Regions from separate parts of the Paenarthrobacter sp. C1 genome, predicted to be linked through region 3. Evidence: riboswitches for the same ligand, from Rfam matches in the RefSeq annotation. Region 3 holds a riboswitch; each other region holds the start of a gene.

Region 1 (5,898 bases), 980 kb from region 3:
AACGTCAACTACACCTATGACGCCGCCCGCCCTGCAGGTGACCGCATCACCGGCATCTGGGTGAACGGCGCCGTGATCGACCCCGCCAAGCAGTACAGGATCGGCACCTTCAGCTTCCTGGCAACCGGCGGTGACAACTTCCGGGTCTTCAAGGAAGGCAGCAACACCAAGGACACCGGCCTGGTGGACCGTGATGCGTGGATCAGGTACCTGCGCGAACACAACCCGGTGTCCCCGGACTTCGGGCGCCGTTCGGTTGCCGTCGCCAACTCGACGGCGGCCCAGGTGAAGGCCGGTGAGCCCATCACCCTGGCTGTTTCCAAGCTGAACCTGACGTCGATCGGCAGCCCGGCCAACGCCTCGCTGAACGCCGTCTTCGTGGACGGCAAGGGCGCCGCTGTGGCGCTCGGTTCCGTGCCGGTGACGGCAGGCGCGGCAACGGTGAACCTCAAGGTTCCCGCGGCGGCAGCTGCAGGTACCGGCACCCTGGTGCTGACCGCCGTCGAAAGTGGAACGGTGGTGAAGGCTCTGATCACTGTGGCGGACAGCGGACCGCAACCGCCCCAGTGCACCCCACCCACCAAGCCGTCCAAGTGGTACGACATCGTGGGCTGGCTGCGGTATGCCTTCGCCTGGTTGGACTACCAGAAGTGCTTGAGGGGCTGACCACTCCCGGCAAAAGCAACATAAGCAGGGCCCTCCACGCAGCCAGCGTGAAGGGCCCTGCTTTTGCGTTCGGGAAGCCTACTTGGTGGCCGGCTCCGGCTCGGCCGTCCTCTCAGCATCCCGCTGCAATTCGGCCTGGAACGCCGCGTAGCGTGCCAGGTGCGCGGGCCGGCGCCGAAGGATGATCCACGCGACCCCCAGAATCACAAACCACACGGGGGTGGCGAGCAAGGCAATCAGGGTGTCCGGCTGGGTGGTAAGGGCCCACAGCACGAAAGCGAAGAACGCGAACACCACCCACACCATCACCACGCCACCGGGCATCTTGAACGCTGACGACTCGTGCAGGTGTGGCCGGCGCTTCCTGAAGGCAAGGTAGCTGGCCAGGATGATCGACCAAACGAACACGAAGCACACCGCGGACACTGTGGTCACCATGTCGAAGGCCTTGCCAACGTCCTGGCCGGCGTACATGAGCACGACGCCGGACAGCAGCAGGACGCAGGACAGGAACAGGGCGTTGCGGGGTACTTTGCGTCCGGAGAGGGCGCCAAACACCTTGGGCGCGTCGCCCTCCTGGGCGAGACCAAACACCATGCGGGACGTGGAATAGATGCCGGAGTTGGCAGAGGACATGGCAGATGTCAGCACCACGAGGTTGACGATGGTGGCCGCTGCGCCGAGGCCTGCCAGGGAAAACATCGCGATAAACGGGCTGTGGCCGGCGGCGAACTGCGTCCACGGTGTGACGGACATGAGGATGATGAGGGCACCGACGTAGAACAGCAGAACCCGGATGGGGATCGAGTTGATGGCCTTGGGGAGGTTCTTCTCCGGGTCCTTGGCTTCGGCAGCGGTGGTGCCCACCAGTTCGATGCCCACGAACGCGAACACGGCGATCTGGAAACCGGCCACGAAGCCCATGAACTCGTTCGGGAAGAAGCCGCCATGGCTCCACAGGTTGGAGAAACCGGCCGGACCGGCGTCGGACTCGAAGCCGCTGAAGATCATGAACAGGCCAACGATGATGAGCGCAGCGATAGCCACGATCTTGATGAGCGCGAACCAGAACTCCGTCTCACCGAAGGCCTTCACGGTGGCCAGGTTCAGGAGCAGGAGAATGCCGATGGTGATGAGTCCCGGAACCCACAAGGGCAGGGAAGGCCACAATTCCTTGGAATAGCCGGCGATGGCGATCACGTCGGCGATCCCGGTAATGACCCAGCAGAACCAGTAGGTCCAGCCGGTGAAGAACCCGGCCCAAGGGCCCAGGAGGTCAGCGGCGAAATCGCTGAAGGACTTGTAGTTCAGGTTGCTGAGGAGCAGTTCGCCCATGGCACGCATGACGAAGAACAGCATGAAGCCGATGATCATGTACACAAAAATGACGGATGGGCCGGCTGCGGAAATGGTCTTTCCCGAGCCCATGAAAAGGCCGGTGCCAATCGCTCCACCGATGGCTATGAGCTGGATGTGGCGGTTGCTGAGCTGGCGTTCAAGATGGGGTGAACCGGCACTCGCGGAAGGATGAATCGTCAAAGGAACTCCGTCGTTCAGGCGGCACAGGGTGCCGCATTGATTCGGGTTCCTCCCCGCTCTGTACGTGGACCTGAGAGTTTCCGCGGGCATGGGCCTGCTTGCACCTTCGGTGAGTCCGGTGTGGCCGGACTGCTTTCCAGAGTTGCCTCGCCGCGGCGGTACATGGGCCTGAGAGATTCCTGGGGAGGGTTTGCTCCTACGGCGCCTGACGGGATGTACCGGCAGGACTCTCCCGCCGCAGATCAAAAGCGCGCACACCCTTGCGGGTGATGCAGCTCACACAGTAACGAAGGCTGGCAGGCAACGCAAGCCTGTGACGGCTAGAGGCCCAGGATGCTGCGGGCGATCTCGTCAGCGTCGCGCAAGGTCCGCTGGCCGCTGGCATAGGCCCGCCCGGAGCGGGGACGGGCTTCGGCGGCAATGGCATTGCCCCACTGCGACGCGGACAACTGCAAGCCCAGAACGTACATGTTTTCCGTGATGGATCCGTTGGCGGCAAGGGGACGGTAAGGGTGCGGCTCAACGTCCAGGCCGGTGGTTTGCATGGGCGTCCCCTCCACACTCATCATGATCTTGGTCCGCACCAGGCCGTCGGCCATGAGCTGCTCGAGCAGCGGAGAAATGTTGATGCCCACCCTGTTGGCGGGTGACATCGCTTCGATCAGGGTGCGTGCTTCAGCGGGCCCCTCGTGGACCCAGGGTGACGCCGCCCGGAACACTTTTGCGCCACGATCGACGCTGAACTTGGGGTCCGGTCCCACAAAACTCACGACGCCGGCACGCGCCAAGGCGGCCAGCTGCTCCGAACGCAGCGCAGGAGGTCCGCTGGCCAACCCTTCGACAAACGACTCGAACCAGCCGCGCAGCCCTGCCAGCCAGGACTCGTCGGTGATGCCGCCGTCGGCTACAACGGTCTTGAGGATGGCACGGCCGGTGTGGAGCGCGCCGATGGCCATCTTCACGGGGTCCGATTCGCCCAGCGCCGAACGCCGCGCGTCGTCGTCCAGGTACGCGGTGATCGCAGCATCCAGGTCACGCCGTGACGCGAACGTCCGGCCTGCCAACGGCGCCGCGAGCCCGCGCAGGTTCAAACGCCGTGATGCCGCCACATGCTTTTCAACCAGGACCTCCACGTCGCTTTCCCAGTTTGCCGTGGTGTGGGCATGCGGTTGGAGCGCGTCTTCGAGGTCGGCCAGGAACTGCGCCGGGTCCTTGATCGCGGCCGGCTGGGACCGGGCCAGCGTCGAATAGTAGGCCCACAGCGCGTCCCGGTGCAGCAAGGGCCACAGGTCATGGTCGAAGCCGGGCTGGATGCCTGCGGCCCGGAACCGGTCCACTGCGTCCTCGGTCAGGTAGCGCATGGTGATGCTGCGCGGGTAATAGCCCTCCAAACCGGCCTTCGCCCGGTACGGCGTTCCCCTGCGTGACGCGGCGATGATCCTGGGCTCCCGGCCCGAGGCCCGGTACTCCAACACCCCGGCACCGGGCGCTCCGGCTTCAAGGAACTTGCCGCCGCGGCCTTCGGTCAGCTGGCCCATCACATCAAAGAAGTTCAAGCCCATGCCGCGGACAAGAACCGGCTCATTGTCCGGCACAACCTGCCAGTCAACGTCGGCGGGCGGTGCCGGCGGGAAGTACAGCAGGCCCAACTCGTCAGCTGCGCGCTTGAATAATTTCTGCTCCGGATTCAGCCGTGACTCGATGTGACCCAGAGCCAGCACCACCGAATCGACGGTGAGCGTGCCGCCGTCGGCCAGTTCGACGTCGAACATCCCGTCCACGGGCCGCGCCGCAACGGCGAGCGTTTCATGGAAGGTGACTTCCACGCCCTCGGGCTTCCGCTCCAGCAACCCGGCCAGGGTTTGGCGCAGGTACCGCCCGTACAGCGCACGGCTGGGGAAATCGTGGGACTCGAGCGTGGCCAGCTCTGCCTTTTCGGCGTCGTTCAGCCCGGCACCATCGCGACGCCGGGCCTCGCGCCACTGGTCGAAGGAACCACCCGCCAACGGTGCCGCCAATCCGGAATCCTCGGGGATGAGGGTGGGATAGAACGACTGGGTGTTCATCAGGTAGAGGCGCGACTGTTCCGGCTGCCACACGTGTCCGGAGCCGGCGGGGTACGGATCCACCACATGGACCTGCAGGGTGGCGCCTTCAGCTCTCTTCGCAGCCCAATTCGCGAGCAACCGTTCGAGGACACTGGTGCCCCGAGGGCCCGCCCCCACAAGGGCAACACGGTTGATTTGGGATTTAGCCACGCTCCAGCCTAACTTCTGCGTGACTTGCTTACCGTCGAAGTGTGTTGCTTGGATGGGGCGATGACCACCACAGAAGCTGATCCGTCGCCACTTTCCGGGAATGACACCGCGCCGGCCTCCGGACCGCGCCACGCGGCGGAGTCCGCACCTGAGCCCACGGATGAAAACGCCTGGCTTGAGGACATCCACGGCGAAGAGCAGTTGGCCTGGGTCAGGGAACAGAACGCCCGCACCGAGGAGCTGCTCGAAGACGCCGATTACGCGGCGGTCGAGTCCGGCATCCTGGAAGTCCTGGACTCCACGGACCGGATCGCCATGGTCAACAAACGCGGCGATTTCTACTACAACTTCTGGAAGGACCAGGAGCACCCAAAGGGCCTTTGGCGCCGCACCACCTGGGAGAGCTACCTCACCGAGGATCCCGAGTGGGATGTACTGCTCGACGTCGATGCCCTTGCCGCTGCTGAAGGTGTTGAGTGGGTGTTCCACGGCGCCGGTTTCCTCCGTCCTTCGGACGGCGCAGAGTACCGCTTTGCCATGGTTTCGCTCTCCCCCGACGGGGGCGACGCCGACCGCCACCGCGAGTTCGACGTCGAAACGCGAACCTTCGTGGACCCGGCAGCAAGTGGCTTCGACATTCCCACAGCCAAAGGCAACATCAGCTGGTTGGATGCCGACACCCTTCTCGTGTCCAGCACAGCTGAAGGCTTGCCCGCCACGTCCTCCTCCTATGCACGGACCGGCGTCAAGCTTCGCCGCGGGCAGTCGCTCGCGGACGCTGAGCGCCTGTTCGAAATTCCGGAGAACCACATGCTGGCCATGGTGGCGCACGATTCCACGCCCGGTTTCGAGCGAACCTTCGCCGTTGACTACATCGATTTCTACAACCGCAGTACGTGGCTGCTGCGCGACGACTCGTGGGTAGCCATTGACGTGCCTACCGATGTCAACATCAGCGTCCACCGCGATTGGCTGCTTTTCCGACCCCAGGGCGACTGGGAAGCAGCGGGGGTCACGTACCCGGCCGGCTCCCTGCTGGCCGCAGATTTCGAAAGCTACCTGGCTGGCCCGGCTGAGTTGCTGGTCCTGTTCACCCCTGATGCGCACACGTCGTTGCAGTCCTGGAGCTGGACCAAGGATTACCTGCTGCTGAACCTCCTCCGGGACGTCTCCTCCGAGATCAGGGTCCTGGATCCGTCGGCTGTTGACGCCTCAGGCTCGTGGGCCTCCACCGTCCTGGACGCCTGCCCTCCCCTGCATGACGTCAATGCCTACGCCGTGGATGATGAGGACGTCTCCGACTCCGGTGCCGGGAACGACTTCTGGTTGGTGGCCACAGGCTTCACGACACCTACCACTTTGACCCGGGGTACGCTTTCGCCTGCAGCAGCGCAGGACACGGCCGACGGTGACGTGGCTGACGGTGGCGCGGTGA
Region 2 (5,898 bases), 1.2 Mb from region 3:
CCTTGCGGATGGTGATCATGGCTTCGATGAAGCGGTCAATCTCGGCCAGGTCCTCGGACTCGGTGGGTTCCACCATCAAGGTTCCCGCCACAGGGAAGGCCAGGGTGGGGGCGTGGAAGCCGAAGTCGATGAGGCGCTTGGCCACATCCTCGGCCGTGACGCCGGTCTTCGCGGTCAGTTCACGCAGGTCCAGGATGCACTCGTGGGCCACAAGTCCGCCTTCACCCGTGTAGAGCACCGGGAAGTGCTCGTTGAGGCGCGATGCGATGTAGTTCGCAGCCAGCAGCGCGGACTTGGTGGCTTCGGTGAGGCCCTGGCCGCCCATGAGCTTCACGTACGCCCAGGAGATCGGAAGAACCCCGGCGGAACCGAAGCGGGAGGCCGAAATCGGGACATCGTTGCCTTCGGTCCAGGATGCCGCGTCACCGGGCATGAAAGGTGCGAGGTGTGCCTTGGCAGCAACCGGGCCAACGCCCGGACCGCCGCCGCCGTGCGGGATGCAGAAGGTCTTGTGCAGGTTCAGGTGCGAGACGTCGCCGCCGAACTTGCCCGGCTGGGCCAATCCCACAAGTGCGTTGAGGTTGGCGCCGTCGATGTACACCTGGCCGCCGGCCTCGTGGATGGCATCGCAGACTTCGCGGACGTCGGCGTCATACACGCCGTGCGTGGACGGGTAGGTGATCATGATGGCCGAAAGGGCGTCGCGATGGGCTTCGATCTTGGCCTTCAGGTCAACGTGGTCGATGGTGCCATCAGGAGCGGTGGCCACCACCACGACCTTCATGCCGGCCAGCACTGCCGAGGCAGCGTTCGTGCCGTGCGCGGACGCCGGGATGAGGCAGACGTTGCGCTGGTCGTCGCCATTGGACAGGTGGTAGCCGCGGATGGCCAGCAGGCCTGCGAGCTCGCCCTGGGAGCCGGCGTTCGGCTGGATGGAGACCTGGTCGTAGCCGGTGATCTCGGTCAGCTGCGCTTCGAGGTCGCTGATCAGTTCACGCCAGCCCTCGGTCTGGGAATCCGGAGCGAACGGGTGGATCGAGGCGAACTCCGGCCAGGAAATGGCTTCCATCTCGGCAGTGGCGTTGAGCTTCATGGTGCACGAACCGAGCGGGATCATGGTGCGGTCCAGCGCGAGGTCGCGATCAGAGAGCTTGCGGATGTAGCGCAGGAGCTGGGTTTCGGAGCGGTGGGTGTTGAACACCGGGTGCTGCATGAATGCGCTGGTGCGCTCAACGGAAGCCTCCAGCGCAAAGTCCTCGGCGGCATCGGTGACCGAAGCGCCAAAGACATCGAGCAGGCTGCCGACGATGTCGGACGTAGTCGTCTCATCAACCGAGATGCCAACAGTGTCGGCATCGATGCCGCGCAGGTTGATGCCCTTGGCCTCGGCGGCGGCGACGATCTCTGCTGCCTTGCCCGTGACGCGGACGGTGATGGTGTCGAAGAACGAACCGTGGAGGACCTCGACGCCGGCAGCCTTCAGGGACGCTGCGAGCGTGCGGGCGTGGCTGTGGGCGGTCTCGGCGATCGCTTTCAGGCCTTCGGGGCCGTGGTAGACGGCGTACATCGAGGCGACGATGGCCAGCAGCGCCTGCGCGGTGCAGATGTTGGACGTGGCCTTCTCGCGGCGGATGTGCTGTTCGCGGGTCTGCAGGGCCAGACGGTAGGCGGGGACACCGGCGTCGTCCTTGGAAACGCCCACCAGACGGCCCGGCATGGAACGCTCGAGACCCTTCTGGACGGCCATGTAGGCCGCGTGCGGGCCGCCGAAGAAGAGCGGGACACCCAGGCGCTGGGCGGAACCCACGGCGATGTCAGCGCCCTGCTCACCCGGAGGGGTGATGAGCGTCAGGGAAAGGAGGTCGGCGGCAACGGTGACCAGTGCGCCGCGTTCCTTGGCCTCGGCAATGACGGCGGAGTGGTCGAAGACGCGGCCGGAAACACCGGGCTGCTGGAGGACGACGCCGTTGATGGCACCTTCCGGAAGGCCGGCTGAAAGATCGGCAACCTCAACCTCGAAGCCGAGGGCTTCAGCACGGCCCTTGACGATGGCGATGGTCTGCGGGAGGCAGTCTGCGTCGAGCACAGTCTTGCCGTCCTGCACGGCCTTGTTCTTGTTGGCGCGGCGCATCATGAGGACGGCCTCGGCCACGGCGGTTGCTTCGTCAAGCAGCGAGGCGTTGGCGATAGGCAGGCCAACGAGGTCCTGGACCATGGTCTGGAAATTCAGGAGTGCTTCAAGGCGGCCCTGCGAAATTTCAGGCTGGTACGGGGTGTAAGCGGTGTACCAGGCCGGGGACTCAAGGATGTTGCGGCGGATGACCGGCGGCGTGATGGTGTCGTAGTAGCCCTGGCCGATCATCTGGACCGCGGTCTTGTTCTTGGAGGCGAGCTTGCGCAGCTCGGCCAGGACCTCGACTTCGCTCAGCGCGTTCTGCAAGGTGAGGGCGACGTCCTGGCGGATGTCGTTCGGAACGGCAGTGTCGACCAGCGAGTCAACAGAGTCGTAGCCAACGGACTTGAGCATGGTCTCAATGTCGGCCTGGCGGCGGGCGCCGATATGCCGATCGACGAAGGTGGTGGAGGCAGAACTAACCGTCACGAAGGAACTCCAATACTTGGGCGGCGTTTGGGTACGCCACAGCGGCTCGGGTTCCTCCCCGCTCTGTATTGGACCTGAGAGTTTCCGCGTGTTGTCCGCACAACGAATCGCTTGCACCGTCGGTGAGCACAGCATCCCACGTCAATGGCGTGGAGTGCCTGCTGCTTTCCAGAGTTGCCTCGCCGCGGCGGTGCGTGGGCCTGAGAGATTCCTGGGGAGGGTTTGCTCCTACGGCGCCTGCATCACGTGCCTGCAGGACTCTCCCGCCGCAGATCAAAGGCATGTTCAGTTGTCTGTGGGCGCCACGCTGGGCACGCCACAAGGCTTAATTGTCCTACGTGCAAGGCCCTGCGGCAAATGGATGAGCAGTCACTTCCGCAGGCGGTCCAGGACCCCCAGCAGGATTTCGACGTCGGCCTCCCGGCCGGCGTTGCCGGCCCCCTGCCCGCCCTCGAACATCGCGTTGAAATAAAGGCCGTCGCCCATGTAGCTGACGGCCTTGGCGATCTCCGGTCCTACGTCTTCGGCCAGGACATCAAGCCACTGCTGCTGGATTCCTGCGAAGCGCCGCCGCGTTTCCTCATGGGCTACTTCAGCGAGCCTGGTGGCGGCTACGAAGGCCCTGTCCATGGGGGTGTCGGCCCAGAGGGAGGACCGGATGAAGTAGGCGGCGGAACCGTCCGGCGCGGCCTTCATCTGCTCAATGTCCTCCTGCGCCAAATCGTCCAGGCGTTCCAGCAAGGCGCTGATCAGGGCTTCCTTGTTGGGGAAGTGATACAGGAGCCCGCCCTTGGAGACACCGGCCCTCTTGGCGACGGCATCCAGGGTAGCGGCCCGCTCCCCTACCTCGATCAGGAGGGATTCGTAGGCATCCAGGACGGCGTCCCGGGCAACTGGTTTTCGTGGCATGTGTACATCATTCCCTAAAGAATTGCGGGGGTTGAATTTGTAACTATACCGTCTGGACGGTACAGTAAGAGGCATGTTCTCGCCGTCCTCAACCCAAGCACCCCGTTCCGCCGCCCCCTTGACGGGCCCGGCTGCACCGTGGCGCGACTGGACGGCCTTGGCACTGCTGATGTTCCCGGTGCTGCTGGTGGCCGTCGATAACACCGCGCTCACTTTTGCCCTGCCGGAAATCGCCCGCTCGCTGGACGTGGGCGGCATACAGCTCCTGTGGATCGTTGACGCCTACCCGCTGGTGCTCGCTGCGCTCCTGGTCTCCATGGGCAACCTTGGTGACCGGATCGGACGACGCCGGTTGCTTCTGATCGGCAGCACAGGCTTCGCCGCGGTTTCGGCTGCTACGGCATTCGCTCCGTCCGCGGAGTGGCTTATTGCCGGACGCGCTGCACTCGGCGTCTTCGGCGCCATGCTGATGCCATCAACGTTGTCCTTGATCAGGAACATCTTTATCGACCCCAACCGCCGTCGGCTCGCGATCGCTGTATGGGCTGCCGGATTCTCCGGCGGCGCAGCCCTCGGTCCCATCTTCGGCGGCTGGCTGGTGGAGCACTTCTGGTGGGGCGCCGTCTTCCTGGTAGCAGCATTCCTGCTTCTGCCGCTCCTTGCCTTTGGCCGGGTACTCATTCCCGAGTCCAAGGACGCCAACCCCGGCCGGGTGGATGTGTCCAGCATTGTCCTGTCCGTGGTCACCATGGCGCCCTTCGTTTACGGCATCAAGGAATTCGCGGTCCACGGCTTCGGTGCGTCAGCTGCTGCTTTCATGGGCTTTGGCCTGGTGATGGGCATTCTGTTCGTCCGCCGCCAGCAAAGGATCGAAAGCCCCATGCTGGATGTTTCCCTGTTCAAGAACAAGGTATTCAGCACGGCCATCGTGGCGAATGTTTTGTCCTTGTTCTCCATGACGGGGTTCATCTACTTCTTTGCCCAGCACCTGCAACTGGTCGAAGGGCAGTCCCCCATGGAAGCCGGCATCGCCATGATCCCGGCCCTCCTGGCCACCGTCATCGCCGGCCTGCTCGTAGTACCGCTGGTCAAGAAAGTACGGCCCGGCTTCGTGGTGGCCGGCGGACTGACACTGAGCGCCATAGGCTACCTGGTGGCCGTCGTGGGTGACCACGGCAGCGGACCGGTGTTCCTCCTGTCAGCCCTGACGGTCCTGGCCGTCGGCGTGGGTGCAGCGGAGACCATCTCCAACGACCTCATCCTGGCGTCCGTGCCGGCAGACAAATCAGGGGCGGCCTCGGCCATCTCCGAGACCGGTTACGAACTCGGTTCACTCCTGGGAACAGCCGTGCTCGGTTCAATCCTCACCGCGTCCTACCAGCACAACCTCGTCATTCCCGACGGTGTGCCCACAGAGGCGGCGAGGAAGTCCGGAGAGACTCTGGCAGGTGCGGTTGACGCGGCATCCGGGCTCCCCGCCCAGTTGTCGGAGGCACTGACCACCGCCGCGCGGATAGCCTTCGACTCCGGCGTCCACATCACCGCGGCGATTGGGCTGGTACTGATGGCCGGAGCAGCAGTGATGGCCGCCGTCGTACTGCGCAAGGTTCCCAAAGCGCAATAAGGGAAGCTACACGGCTTCCGTGGGTGCCGCCTTCGTGTCGACGCCGGCAGTCAGTTGGTCGATTCGCTCCAGGGCGTCGCTGAGCCGGCCGACCGTTGTCCACAGCCCAGGCTGCTGCTCCCTGACCTCCTCGAGGGAAGTCCCCGCGGAGGTCAGGGAAGCGAGGTCGAAGCTCACGTTGGTCCTCGCCCCCGCTATGGCGGCCCGCAGCGCACCGAAACCCACCACGACGTCGGCGACGAGGGCCGGGTTCCCGTGGGAAGCGAGCCAGCCGAGATCTTCAATGGCGTCGATGGCCCGTTCACCCAGGACGGCGGAGGCCTTGGCTGCGTCCACGGAGGCTTGGTGGATGGCTTCTTCGCGTTCCGGTCCGGGGTCGAGGCGGAAAGCAGCCCCGAAGGCGTTGGAGGCAGATGCGTCCTCGTCCGCGAGCCGGAGAGCCGCTTCCCGGAGCTCATGGGCCCTGGCATGGATAGCGGAAAGCTCGTCACGCTGGTGCCCCTCGGCTTCCGTGTACCCGGCCACCATTGACGTCAAGGCAGCCGCAATGGATAGCATCACCCCGGTGCCGGCGCCGCCCCCGGGCGAGCCGCTCGACTCTGCCAGGGCTGCGGTCCAGTCCTCAACCGTGGAGTGCTGCGTGGTGGCGGGTTCGGAATTCGTCATGCCATCAAGTGTGCCGTGACAGCCAGGTTCGCACACACAGGGTTCGCACAAAGCGGATGGATACACTGGCCAGACCGAAGGCGTCGAACGAAGGGTA
Region 3 (5,898 bases):
CCGTGCGTGACCGGCTGGTCGAAGTACGTGTCCCAGGTGTCCAGGTGGGCATCGAAATGGAGTAGCGCCACTGGTCCGTGCACTTTGTTGAGCGCCTGCAACATGGGGAGCGCGATGGTGTGGTCGCCGCCGATGGAGATGAGTTTCCTGTCCTGGCTGATCAGCGGACGGGCTTGCTCCTCGATCTCGCGGATGGCACGGGCGATGTCATAAGGAGTGCAGGCGATATCCCCTGCATCCACGACCTGGACTTCGTTGACTGGCTCCACATCGAGCTCCGGGTGGTAACCAGGGCGCAGGAGGCGGGAGGCTTCGCGGACTGCGGCCGGACCAAACCGGGCCCCTGGGCGGTAGGAGGTACCGCCGTCGAACGGTACGCCGACAATGGCAATGTCGTAGTCGAGGACGCGGTCAATCTGCGGCAGACGGGCAAAGGTACCCAATCCTGCGAAGCGGGGAACCTTGGTGGCATCGACTGGTCCGACGGGCTGGTGAGTGGTCATGACAGGGATCCTTCGGTTACTTTATTCGGCTCCGGGGTGCCCGGATTCTTACGGGAGGTGAGTTCTGAAAGGGATTTGTTGGCCGTTTCCGGCGCGAGCAGGAAGGTCGCCACCAAACCGACCAGGGAGATCACGGCGCCGATGAGCAGGGAACCGGCGGCGCCGAAGCTCACTATTGCGATGGGCATCAGGTAAGTGCTGGCGGCAGATCCGATGCGGCTGATGGCGGTACCAAAACCCACTGCCGTTGCCCGCACTTCGGTGGGAAAGAGTTCGTTGGGGTAGACGACTTCGAGGAAGCTGGAGGCGCCGGAAGCCAAAGCGAATACGGCCAAGGCAATGAACAACGGCGCGGCCTGGACGTCGGGAATGAAAGCCGGGATGGCCAAGGCCACCACGATGACCCCGAAGCTCCAGAGAAGCAGCCGGCGCCGGCCGATTCTTTCCACCAGCCACAGTCCGGGGATGCCACCGACAACAAACAACATGGAAATCAAGAACGATCCTCCGTAGAGGTTGGCGTCTCCGTGCATTCCGAAGGATGCCAGAAGGTCAGGGGCGAAGGTGTACACAGCAAAGAGCGGGATCACCTGGGCTGTCCAGAAAATGGAAACAAACAACGTCCGCTTCCAGAACTGGCCCCGGAAAATGTCCAGGAACCTGCCCTGCTTCGCCGGTCCCTCGCTGTCGGAAGCGATATCAGCCAGCCCATACTGCTGTCCGTAGACCTTCTTGATGACTGCATCAGCCTCCTCACGGCGACCACGTGACAGCAGCCAGCGTGGCGACTCAGGTGTCCCGAGCCGGCACAGCAGGGTGATGATGGCGAAGATCGCCGGGCTGGCGACCATCCAGCGCCAAGCGTCCGGTCCCATGTCGCGGAGCAGGAATCCGACGGCGTAGGCGACCGCTGCGCCAACAGCCCAGACCACAAAGGTGGCCCCAAGCAGGCGGCCGCGGTGCTTCTTGGGCAGGAACTCTGCCAGGAGCGACGTGGCGATGGGGTAGTCGGCGCCAATGGCCATCCCCAGGAAGAACCTGCACAGGACTACTTGCCAGACCTCAGTGGCAAAGCCGTTCAGCAGCGAGAAGACGGCCAGTGCTATGAGGTCGGCAATATACATTTTGTGGCGGCCGATCTTGTCCGTGAGCCACCCGAAGACGGCGCCGCCGAAGAAGATGCCTACCAGGCTGGCGGCACCGATCAGTCCAATTTCCCCGGTGCTCAGCTGCAGTCCGGGGGTCATTGTGATCAGGGCGATGCCGATGATCGACAACGCGTAGCCATCGATGAACGGACCGCCGGAGGCGAAGAACGTCAGCTTTTTGTGGAACGCGGTCAGTGGGGCATCGTCAATGAGGTTGCTTGTTGCGCTCATTGCAACCCTCTCTCGTGAGTGCTCTTGGGGAGCTGGGAAGTAGTCATTCAATTCTTGGGTGACCGGCGTCACTCCGACTATCCGTAGATCGACTACAAATGATTAAGTTGCATATACATTTGTCTAAACGGTGCCGGCGACCATCCGGCACATCCCGGGAGGCCAAGGCGTGGCAATCACCGTCGCTGAACTCGTTGCTGAGCCACAGCTCGGCCTGGCGCTCCTCGCAGGCGCCGCAGGCCTCGACAACCGCATCACCTGGGCCCACACGTCCGACCTCCCGCGACTCTGGGAGTGGGTCACGGGCGGCGAACTCATGATGACCAACGGCCTCTCCATCCCGGCGGACGCTGAGGGCCAGGTGGCGCTCGCGAAGGCGCTGATGGACAGCGGTGCCAGCGCCCTGGCCATCGGAGAGAAGATGCACGCGCCGGAGCTGTTGCCGGAGTTCCTGGAGGCCTGCGACCACCTGCCGTTGCCGCTCATCAACATCCCCTACCCGCTGCCGTTCATCGCCATCGCCCGCTCCGTCGCCGAGGCGTCCTTGCTGGAAGAGTCGCGCCGCCTGCGCCAAACGGCCAGGGTCTACGACCTTCTCCGGACCGCTGGAGCTTCCGAGGACCACTGGCAGAGCCTCGTACAGCGGCTTGCGACGGAGCTTGACTCCGAGCTCTTCGTGGTGGATCGCCGCTGCCTCCATCCCTGGCACCCCGAAGGCGAGCCGCTTCCGGTCTTCCTCGCCGACGAGTGGGCTCCACTCTCCGGGCAGGTGTCGTTGGCGGGGAAGAACTTCCAGTGGCACCGCGTTCGGGGCAGGCACGTCCTGACCATGGATATCCCCACCCACGCGAATGCGCTCTTGGTGGTGTTGCCCAACGGCGAACCGCACCCGGACGCCGTCGTGCTCCTGCATGCGGCCACCGTGCTGGGACTGCAGCTTTCGCGCATCGTCCTGTCGCTGGAAGGCAGGCACCGCCTAGCGGGTGAGTTCTTGCTCCAGGCCATGGACGGGCGCTTGGGCGCGGCCGAGATAGAGAGCCGGCTCGCAGCTTTTGACGTTCCGCCACAGCGCTTCCTGCTCGCCTCCATGGCTGCGGACGGGTCCTCAGCGGACGACGGCGACAGGCTGGCAAACGTGCACATCGAACTGTGGCGGCACGGGGTTGCGTCGGCGTCGTTGAAGCGGAACAACAGGTTCCATGTGGTGGTCCCGGCGGACACGGCAGAAGAAGTTCTGGTCCATTGCGCCGGTGTGGATGCCGCGATCGGGATAAGTGCGCCGGCAGCCGTTGCGAATATCCAACGCGCGTTGCAGGAATCCCTCTGGGCGCTCGGTTCGGCCCGGGCCAACAAGCTGGGTTTGGCCCGTTATGCCCAGGGCCCGTCCTGGTTGGGCCTGACCGGGGTTGAGGAGGGAACGGCTCTGGTCCGGCGGTTGTTGGGTCCGGTTTTCGACTACGAGCAGAGCCAGGAAGGCGATCTCATTGTCACGTTGCGGACGTATTTGGACTCGCAGCGGTCCTGGCAAAAGACGGCGGCAACCCTGTTCACGCACCGGCAAACCATCATCTACCGGATCCGGAAAATCGGTGAGCTGACGGGCCTGGACATGGGTGAAACCTCCACGGTGGCCCAGCTCTGGTTCGCCCTTCAGATCCACGAGGCCATGCACGGGTAGGGGCCGCTTGCTTGCACTTTTGCGAAACCCCACGCTATGGTGTGAAGCGTGTCACTCGCGTGACGCAACGCTTTTGATCTGCGGCGGGAGAGTCCTGCCGGTACATCCAGTCAGGCGCCGTAGGAGCAAATCCTCCCCAGGAATCTCTCAGGCCCATGTACCGCCGCGGTTAGGCAACTCTGGAAAGCAGTTCGGGCAACCGGGCTCACCGACGGTGCAAGCAGGCAACCATTCCTGCGGAATCTCTCAGGTCCAATACAGAGCGGGGAGGAACCCACATCATCGTGGCGCTCAGTGGGCGCCTGAATCATGGAGTTCCTCTTGACTGTTCAATCAACCCCCACCGCTTTCGCGGACCGGCACATCGGCGCCCGGCGCCAGGCCGACGTTGACACCATGCTCAAGGCCATCGGCTACGACTCTGTCGACGGCCTGGTGGACGTAGCCGTCCCCGATTCCATCCGCCAGGACACGGCCCTGAAACTGCAGGATGCCCTCACCGAGGTGCAGGTCCTCGCCGAACTGCGGAAGCTCGCATCCAAGAACAAGACCGCGGTCCAGATGATCGGCCAGGGCTACTACGACACCGTCACGCCCCCGGTCATCCGCCGCAACATCCTGGAAGCTCCCGCGTGGTACACGGCCTACACGCCGTACCAGCCGGAAATTTCCCAGGGCCGCCTCGAAGCGCTCCTCAACTTCCAGACCATGGTGCAGGATCTCACCGGCCTTCCCGTGGCGAACGCTTCCCTGCTGGATGAAGCCACCGCCGTGGCCGAGGCCGTGCTGCTGATGCGCCGGGCCAACAAGAACAAGACGGCCAAGGATGGCAAGACTGTTTTGGACGCCGACCTCCTTCCGCAGACCATCGCCATCGTGAAGGGCCGTGCTGAGGCGCTGGGCTTCGAGGTGGAGGTCGCGGACCTCTCCGCCGGTCTGCCCGACGGCGACATCAACGGCGTCGTGCTCCAGCAGCCTGGTGCTTCAGGCCGGGTTTTCGACCACTCCGCCGTCATTTCCGATGCGAAGGAACGTGGCGCACTGGTCACCGTGGCCGCGGATTTGCTGGCGCTCACCCTCATCACGCCCCCGGGCGAACAAGGTGCCGACGTCGCCGTCGGAACTGCTCAGCGCTTCGGTGTTCCGCTGTTCTTCGGCGGCCCGCACGCGGCCTACATGGCCGTGCGTGAAGGCATGGAGCGGACGCTCCCGGGCCGTATCGTCGGCGTCTCCAAGGACAACGCCGGCGTCCCCGCCTACCGCTTGGCGTTGCAGACCCGCGAGCAGCACATCCGCCGCGAAAAGGCCACGTCCAACATCTGCACGGCACAGGCCTTGCTCGCCATCGTGGCCTCCATGTACGCGGTCTACCACGGCCCTGAAGGCCTGAAGGCTATCGCCGAAACCGTCCACGGCCACGCCCGCACCCTCGCCACCACACTTGTGAAGGCTGGCCGCGAGCTCGTCTCAGATTCCTTCTTCGACACCCTCACCGTCCGCGTCCCCGGCAAGGCAGACAAGGTCATCGCCGCCGCCGAAGCCCGCGGCATCAACCTGCGGATCATCGACGCCGACACCGTTGGGGTTTCGGTTGATGAAACCACGACGCCGGAAGTCCTCTCCGCGGTAGCCGTCGCCTTTGGTGCCGGTCCGGTGGGGGACGCCTCCGGGTTCGAACTGCCCGAATCCGTAGTCCGCACCTCTGATTTCCTACAGCACCCGGTGTTCAACACGCATCGTTCAGAGACGCAGCTGTTGCGCTATATCCGCAAGCTGTCCGATCGGGACCTCGCGCTGGACCGCACCATGATCCCGCTGGGCTCGTGCACCATGAAGCTCAACGCCACTGCCGAAATGGAAGCCATTTCCTGGCCGGAGTTCGCCTCGATCCACCCGTTCGCTCCGGACCACCAGACGGCCGGTTGGCGCGAACTGATCGAAGACCTGGAAGCCGACCTCACCGAGATCACCGGCTACGACCAGGTCTCCATCCAGCCGAACGCCGGCTCCCAGGGTGAGCTTGCCGGGCTCCTGGCGATCCGCGGCTACCACCTGTCCCGCGGCGATGAGCAGCGCAACGTGTGCCTCATCCCGGCCTCGGCCCACGGCACGAACGCTGCCTCCGCGGTGCTGGCCGGAATGAAGGTTGTCGTCGTGGCGGCGGCATCCGATGGCACGATCGACCACGACGACCTGAAGGCCAAGATCGAGGCCAACAAGGACGCGCTCTCCTGCATCATGATCACGTACCCGTCCACGCACGGTGTGTACGACGCCGACGTCCGCGAAGTCTGCGATGCGGTCCACGCAGCCGGTGGCCAGGTGTACGTTGACGGCG

The links. Region 3 has a riboswitch for glycine ahead of gcvP (aminomethyl-transferring glycine dehydrogenase). Riboswitches for the same ligand answer to the same signal wherever they lie in the genome.
Region 1: it holds a riboswitch for glycine, as region 3 does, so the genes downstream of both, cycA (D-serine/D-alanine/glycine transporter) here and gcvP (aminomethyl-transferring glycine dehydrogenase) in region 3, are expected to answer to the same signal.
Region 2: it holds a riboswitch for glycine, as region 3 does, so the genes downstream of both, gcvP (aminomethyl-transferring glycine dehydrogenase) here and gcvP (aminomethyl-transferring glycine dehydrogenase) in region 3, are expected to answer to the same signal.

What each region holds. Positions count from the first base shown of each region.
Region 1 covers NZ_CP186052.1:784,168-790,065, reverse strand. The annotation lists gene ACNAOU_RS03875 (ExeM/NucH family extracellular endonuclease) at 1-666, shown strand, start outside; gene cycA (D-serine/D-alanine/glycine transporter) at 745-2,205, opposite strand; glycine riboswitch at 2,352-2,450, opposite strand; gene ACNAOU_RS03865 (FAD/NAD(P)-binding protein) at 2,526-4,463, opposite strand; gene ACNAOU_RS03860 (prolyl oligopeptidase family serine peptidase) at 4,524-5,898, shown strand, end outside.
Region 2 covers NZ_CP186052.1:963,213-969,110, reverse strand. The annotation lists gene gcvP (aminomethyl-transferring glycine dehydrogenase) at 1-2,602, opposite strand, end outside; glycine riboswitch at 2,781-2,878, opposite strand; gene ACNAOU_RS04695 (TetR/AcrR family transcriptional regulator) at 2,972-3,511, opposite strand; gene ACNAOU_RS04690 (MFS transporter) at 3,585-5,135, shown strand; gene ACNAOU_RS04685 (cyclodeaminase/cyclohydrolase family protein) at 5,142-5,801, opposite strand.
Region 3 covers NZ_CP186052.1:4,506,495-4,512,392, reverse strand. The annotation lists gene speB (agmatinase) at 1-503, opposite strand, end outside; gene ACNAOU_RS21125 (MFS transporter) at 500-1,882, opposite strand; gene ACNAOU_RS21120 (PucR family transcriptional regulator) at 2,052-3,560, shown strand; glycine riboswitch at 3,635-3,733, shown strand; gene gcvP (aminomethyl-transferring glycine dehydrogenase) at 3,882-5,898, shown strand, end outside.